DNA from 2 places in the Cobetia amphilecti genome. Region 1 is predicted to be linked to the other one. Evidence: predicted binding sites of a transcription regulator. Region 1 holds the regulator's gene; the other holds the start of a gene.

What was found. The regulator LexA, encoded in region 1, represses DNA repair genes until DNA is damaged. The targets are predictions, from matches to a motif close to TACTGTNTANNTANACAGTA.
Region 2: the regulator LexA is predicted to act here: its motif matches at 1,730-1,749, upstream of dinB (DNA polymerase IV).

The regions. Positions count from the first base shown of each region.
Region 1 covers NZ_CP136695.1:1,362,302-1,365,710, forward strand. Annotated here, with positions in the region: gene topA (type I DNA topoisomerase) at 1-541, shown strand, start outside; gene R1T44_RS05845 (DUF6586 family protein) at 541-1,020, shown strand; gene R1T44_RS05850 (hypothetical protein) at 1,273-1,512, shown strand; gene lexA (transcriptional repressor LexA) at 1,659-2,288, opposite strand; gene R1T44_RS05860 (TetR/AcrR family transcriptional regulator) at 2,855-3,409, shown strand, end outside.
Region 2 covers NZ_CP136695.1:3,150,738-3,154,146, reverse strand. Annotated here, with positions in the region: gene purU (formyltetrahydrofolate deformylase) at 1-536, shown strand, start outside; gene dinB (DNA polymerase IV) at 653-1,711, opposite strand; gene R1T44_RS13420 (Na+/H+ antiporter family protein) at 1,876-3,222, opposite strand.

The DNA.
Region 1 (3,409 bases):
CGAGGTCGAGGAAGGTCAGTTCCGCATCAAGGGCTACGATGGCCCGGTGATCGAGTGCGACAAGTGCGGTTCCGACATGCAGCTCAAGACCGGGCGTTTCGGCAAGTACTTCGGCTGCACCAACGAGAATTGCAAGAATACCCGCAAGCTGCTCAAGTCCGGTGAGGTGGCGCCGCCGAAGATGGACCCGATTCCGATGCCGGAACTTGCCTGCGTCAAGGTCGAGGACCACTACGTGCTGCGCGATGGCGCCAGTGGCCTGTTCCTGGCGGCCAGTCAGTTCCCCAAGAATCGCGAGACGCGTCCGCCGCTGGTCAAGGAGCTCAAGGCGCATGCCGACGAGCTGCCGGAGAAGTATCACTTCATTCTCGAAGCCCCGGATCAGGACCCGGACGGACGTCCGGCGCAGATTCGCTTCTCGCGCAAGGTCAAGGCTCAGTACGTCATGACCGATGAGGAAGGCAAGGCGACCGGTTGGAAGGCGACCTACGACAACGGCCGCTGGGTCGTCGAGGACAAGCGCAAGGGAGCCAAGAGCTGATGAGCCAGCGTGCCCGTACCAATCAGCTGCTGTATCAGGCCGAGTTGCTGCTGGCCCAGTCAGCAGCCTCTGGCGACGATGAGCATGCCGTGGCGCGTCGCATGGCCGGTGAAGAGGGCGCGCTCGCCCTGCTGGAGCTGGCGCTGGCGTCATTGCTGGAAGAGTGTGCCGTGACGGCGCGCTGGCCAGAGGGTAGCTGGCGCGAGCGCCTGGCGTCGCCGCCGACGCCCATCGCCGAGGTCGAGCAGCTGCGCAGCCTGCTGGAGCATTCCGACAGCTGGTTGTCTGAGCTGGTCGCGGATGTGACCCGCCTGCATGAAGAGGGCGGCGTCGCTCGCCGCGAGGAATCGCGTTCGCGTGGTGATGGTCTGATCATCGCGGCAGCCTCGAGCGCCTCGCTGGCCGAGCGTCTCAGTGCCGCCATCACGGCATTCAAGGCGCTGCTGCCGCAGCTGCGCGAGTCGAGTGTCGAGTGGTAGGTCAAGGCGTTGATCTGGTGCTGCACGCTGGTGATGACTGGCGCATGGCAATCGGGTGACGTTTCGCCTTCACGGGTGCTAGACTGATCGCATTGTGGCAAGCCCTGCATTCTCCGGTACGACCATGGCTCTGGCTGTGGTCGTACTTTTTTCTGCGTCGCTGATGGCAACGCGGTGCCGGGCTTGCCAGCCGTCGCGCTGACGATTACAACGACGCCGGTATCTCGCGAGATGCCGTGCAGGAGGAATGACGTGTCCGATCCCGCCGTACTTGAAATTGTGCAAATGGAAGATGGTGAAGTGATTCTGCGCGCCGCGGAAAGCGAAGGTGAGCCGCTGCTCAGCATTCGCATTTCGGACGAGGCCGCCGATCTGCTGCGTGACAATCGTTTCGAGGTCGCGCGTGAGATGATCGACCACGCCATCACCCGGACTCGCCTCTGGGATGGCGAAGAAGACGAGGACGAGCAGTCAGAAGGCATCGTGCACTGATTCATCGCTCGCGCTTCGCGCACAAAAAAACCCGCCTCGAGGCGGGTTTTTTTGTGCAATGCGTGCGGCTTTTCTGTTGCTCAGAGCTCTGCGAGAAAGGTGCTGCTGGGCATAGCTCGTTGCTCAAAGCGCTGCTGGTCAAGGCCTCAGTGCAGGCCGCCATCGCGGATGACGCCCACCCCGAGACCTTCGATCTCCAGGCTGTCCGTGCGCAGGTCGACCTTGATCGGCGAGAAGTCCTCGTTCTCGGCTTCCAGCCACACGTAGTGCCCGTCACGGCGGAAGCGCTTGACGGTGACCTCATCCCCCAGACGTGCCACTACGATCTGTCCGTCACGCACGCTGCTGGTGCGGTGCACGGCCAGCAGGTCGCCTTCCAGAATTCCCACGTCCTTCATCGACACGCCGCGCACGCGCAACAGGTAGTCGGCAGCCGGCGAGAAGTAGTCGCTCGGCAGCGGGCAGTGACGGTCGATATGCTCGCTGGCAAGAATCGGACTGCCGGCGGCCACTTCCCCGATCACCGGCAGGCCATCGTTGGCGCTGTCGTCGACGTCAGCCAGCGACGGCACGCGAATGCCGCGAGAGGTGCCCGGCACCATCTCGATGGCGCCCTTGCGCTTGAGGGCACGCAGATGCTCCTCGGCAGCATTCGGTGAGCGGAAGCCCAGCGCCTGGGCGATTTCGGCCCGCGTCGGCGGGTAGCCAGAGGACTTGATGGTCTTGATGATGAAGTCGAAGACATCCTGCTGGCGCGGAGTAAGCGGCTGGGTCATGGCATTGCCTTTGGCCTGGGCGGCATCTTGAGCTGACGGCACGGGGTGTGCATCCATACAACTGTCATTGTATCCAGTCATGGCGGTCATGCAAGGCATCGTGGCTTGCGTGGTGGCCTCAAAGGGCAGGTAGTCGCCGAGATATCGCTGTCTGGCGACTTTTCGTGCCGATATCCGAGGCATTCTTTCTTGATGGGAATGTCTGGAAGTGAATGCCTGGAGGTAAATGTCTGGTGGTGAATGTCTGGAAGTGAACCCGGCCTGGCGCTGGCGGGGTGGTCAGTCACCCAGCTAGGCGAGCCCTTGAATCGGCACGGTCAGCGTTGAGGGAATATCAGGCTTGGCTAAACCTCTGGCGTTTGAAACGCGAGAGAATTGTCAGTCATGGCATGGCGCGCTAGAATCAAAGTGTTTCAAACGAATGTTCGTCGATGGCGGTGCTCACGGGTGCCGTGATCGAACGTGCCTTGCGGTGAACATGCACCACCTCATGAGAGAGTCGCCGCGCGGGGCTTGCGCCGTGACCTACGACTCCAGTTCTTTTCTACCTGACAAGGGTTCCGCCCATGGCCCAGACCGATACCGTTACCCGCATCCTCGATACTGCCGAGGTGCTGTTCGCCGAGCGCGGCTTCGCCGAGACCTCACTGCGTAACATTACCAGCAAGGCCAAGGTCAATCTGGCGGCGGTGAACTACCACTTCGGCTCCAAGAAATCGCTGATCCAGGCGGTCTTCGCACGCTATCTCGACCCGTTCAGTGAGCGCTTCCACGCGGCACTCGACAGCGTCGAGCAGCAATACGCCGGGCGTCAGGTGCCGCTGGAGGTCCTGCTGGAGGTGATGGCGCGTACCGTGCTGGAGGTGCCGGCCGAGCGCAACAGCCTGCGTACCTTCATGCGCCTGCTCGGGCTGGCCTATACCCAGGGGCAGGGCCACATGCGACGCTATATCCGCGAGCATTACGGCACGGTCTTCAGCCGCTTCGCCGAGCTTTTGAAGCTGGCGACGCCTGATCTGCCGGACAACGAGCGCTTCTGGCGCCTGCACTTCATGCTCGGCAGCGTGATTTTCACCTTCTCGGGCCTGGATGCGCTGCGCGATATCGAGGAAGCCGAGTAC
Region 2 (3,409 bases), 1.8 Mb from region 1:
GCTGGCAGTCCGGTGATCTGGATTGCGAGATTCCCTGCGTCATTTCCAACCACGATGACATGCGCTCGCTGGTGGAATGGCACGGCATTCCGTTCCATCACGTGCCGGTCGACAAGAATGACAAGGCGCCGGCCTTTGCCGAAGTCGAGCGTCTGGTGGAAGAATCCCAAGCCGATTGCATCGTGCTGGCGCGCTACATGCAGATCATTCCGCCGAGCCTGTGTGAGCGCTATGCCGGTCGCCTGATCAACATCCACCACAGCTTCCTGCCTTCCTTCGTGGGCGCCAAGCCGTATCACCAGGCCTTCGGGCGTGGGGTCAAGCTGATCGGGGCGACTTGCCATTACGTGACCGAAGAGCTGGATGCCGGCCCGATCATCGAGCAGGACATCCACCGCGTCACTCACTGCCATACCGCCGAGGAACTGGTGCGCATCGGCCGTGATGTCGAGCAGAAAGTGCTGGCGCGCGGGCTGCGCTGGCACCTGCAGGATCGCGTGCTGATCCATGGCAACAAGACCATCGTCTTTGCCTGAGCCACGCTTGCTCGGCGCATGAGTCTGTCACCGACCTGAGGTCGTGACGAAGAAGCCGGTACCTGTTTCAGGTGCCGGCTTTGTTGTTTGCGGGATGGGTGAGCGCCTGGCGCGAGCTAGAACAATCCCAGCTGCTGGGCGTCCTCACGGGCCTTGAGGCGCACGCCGACGCCCAGCAGGCGGACAGGGCGATGGCCGCGTTGCCAGGCTTGCTCCATCAGCAGGGCGAAGCTGTTGGCGCTCGGCAGTGTGGTGGTCGAGGCGGGGAGCAGGCTTTCCAGCGTGGTGCTCTCGAAGTTGCTGAAGCGGATCTTGACGAACTGCTTGGCCAGTACCGGCTGGTCATGGCGGGCGTGACGGCTGGTCAGGCGTTCGAGCAGGGCGGGCAGGCGCTCGAGACAGGCCGGCAGATCAGGCAGGTCGTGATCGAAGGTGTGTTCGACACTGATCGACTTGCGCTCGCGCTCGACACGCACCGGTCGCTCATCGATGCCGTGCGCCAGTTCGTGCAGGCGGGTGCCGAACTTGCCGAAGTGCTCGGCCAGGGTCGTCAACGGCGTGGTGCGCATGTCCTCGCAGGTGGTGATGCCCAGGCGCGTCAGACGTGCCAGCGTCGCAGGGCCGACCCCGTGCAGCTTGCCGACGGGCAGCTGGCGGATGAAGGCGTCGCTGGTCTCGGGCGTGATTACCGTCAGGCCGTCGGGCTTTTCCCAGTCACTGGCGATCTTGGCCAGAAACTTGTTGGCGGCCACGCCAAGGGAAAGCGTGATGCCGGTGCGCTTTAGCGCCTCTTCCTTCAACCAGCGCGCCATCCAGGTGGCGCTGCCCTGAAAGTCAGTCACGGCGCTGACATCCAGATAGGCTTCATCCAGCGAGAGGGGCTCCACCAGGGGCGTCAGCTCATGGAAGAGTGACTGGATCTCGGCGGAAACGGCGCGGTAGCGCTCGAAGTCCGGTGGCACCAGAATCAGCTGAGGGCACAGGCGCAGCGCGCGGGCAGTCGACATCGCCGAGCGTACGCCGAAGGCACGCGCGGGATAGTTGCAGGTGGCGATGACACCGCGTTGCTCTGTGCGGCCACCGATGGCGATGGGCACCTCGCGCCACTCGGGATGGCGGAGCATCTCGACGGCGGCATAGAAGCAATCGCAGTCGGCGTGGAGGATCTTGCGCATGCGCGCATCATGCTAAAAGACTGGATGGCTGTCCAGTGGCTGTGCCCATTCATTGCGCCTGAGCCGGCTGCGCAACGACAACGCCCGACAGTGAGGAAGGTCCTCTCTGTCGGGCGTTGGCATGTCTGGCATCTCGCTTGGGCGCGAGACTGTCGCTCAGCGGATTACAGCGTCATCGCGGCCACCCAGCCGAACACGATCAGCGGGATGTTGTAGTGGATGAAGGTCGGCACCACGCTGTCCCAGATGTGGTCGTGCTGCTGATCGACATTCAGGCCGGCAGTCGGGCCGAGGGTCGAGTCAGAGGCCGGTGAGCCGGCATCCCCCAGCGCGGCGGCGGTGCCGATCAGTGCGACGGTAGCCAGCGGCGAGAAGCCGAATTGCAGCGCCAGCGGCACGTAGATGGCGGCAATGATTGGAATGGTCGAGAAGCTGGAGCCGATACCCAGGGTGATGAACAGGCCGACCATCAGCATGACCAGCGCGGCCAGCGGCTTGTTGTCACCGATGATGTGGAAGGAGGCGTCAACCAGGGTCTGGATGTCGCCGGTGGCCTTCATCACGGAAGCGAAACCTGCCGCCGAGATCATGATGAAGCCGATCAGCGCCATCATGCGCATGCCGGACGTGAAGAGGTCATCCGCTTCGTTCCACTTGAACAGACCACCCAGCGAGAGGATGGCGAAGCCGACCAGGCCGCCGAGAATCATCGAACCGGAATACAGCTGAATGCCGAGGGCGGCGATGATGGCGATACCTGCCATGATCAGGCCGCTCTTGGACGGCGTGTGCATGGGCGTGTGGTGCGGTACGTTGCTGGACTTGATCTCGCGGGTCGCGTAGTCACGCGGCTTGCGGTAGGAGACGAACAGCGCCGTCAGCAGGCCGAGGAACATGCCGCCGACCGGAATCGCCATCGCCATCGGCACCATGCCGCGGGTCACGTCGAGACCGAGCGACTGACCGGCCTCATTGATGTTGGCCAGCAGGATGTCGTTGAGGAAGATGGAGCCGAAACCGACCGGCAGCAGCATGTAGGGCGCGGTCAGGCCGAAGGTCAGTGCACAGGCCACGGCACGACGATCCAGGCGCAGGCGGTTCATGGCGACCAGCAGCGGCGGAATCAGGATCGGGATGAAGGCGATGTGGACCGGAATCAGGTTCTGGGAGGAAATCGCGACCAGGGTCACGCTGCCCAGCAGGCCGTACTTGATGGCCGTCTGGCGGCGCGGCGTGCTTTCGCCATTGAGCAGGCCGATCAGGCGTGCGGCGAGCAGGTCCGGCAAACCGGAGCGAGACAGGGCGACGGCGAAGGCACCGAGGGTGGCGTAGGCCAGCGCGACCTTGGCGCCGCCGCCGACACCGTCATTGAAGGCGCCGAGCGTGTCGGTCAGAGACAGGCCACTGAACAGACCGCCGACCAGGGCGCCGGCGACCAGCGCGAAGACGACCGAGACGCGAGCCAACGACAGGCCGACCATGACCAGGACGGCCAGAATTACCGCATTCATGCGAGTACCTCTATGTGGGGTTGTGCCAGCTTTGGGAGTGTTGCGGACAGAGCGGGCGAACTGTGGGTGCGTGGCCACCCGATCCCGGGGCAATGCCTCGCATGACGTGTACATTCGTGACGAATGCCTTGCTGTCGCAGTGTTCCTGCGGCTTCCTCCTGAATGCCGTCAAAAACGGCGCATTATC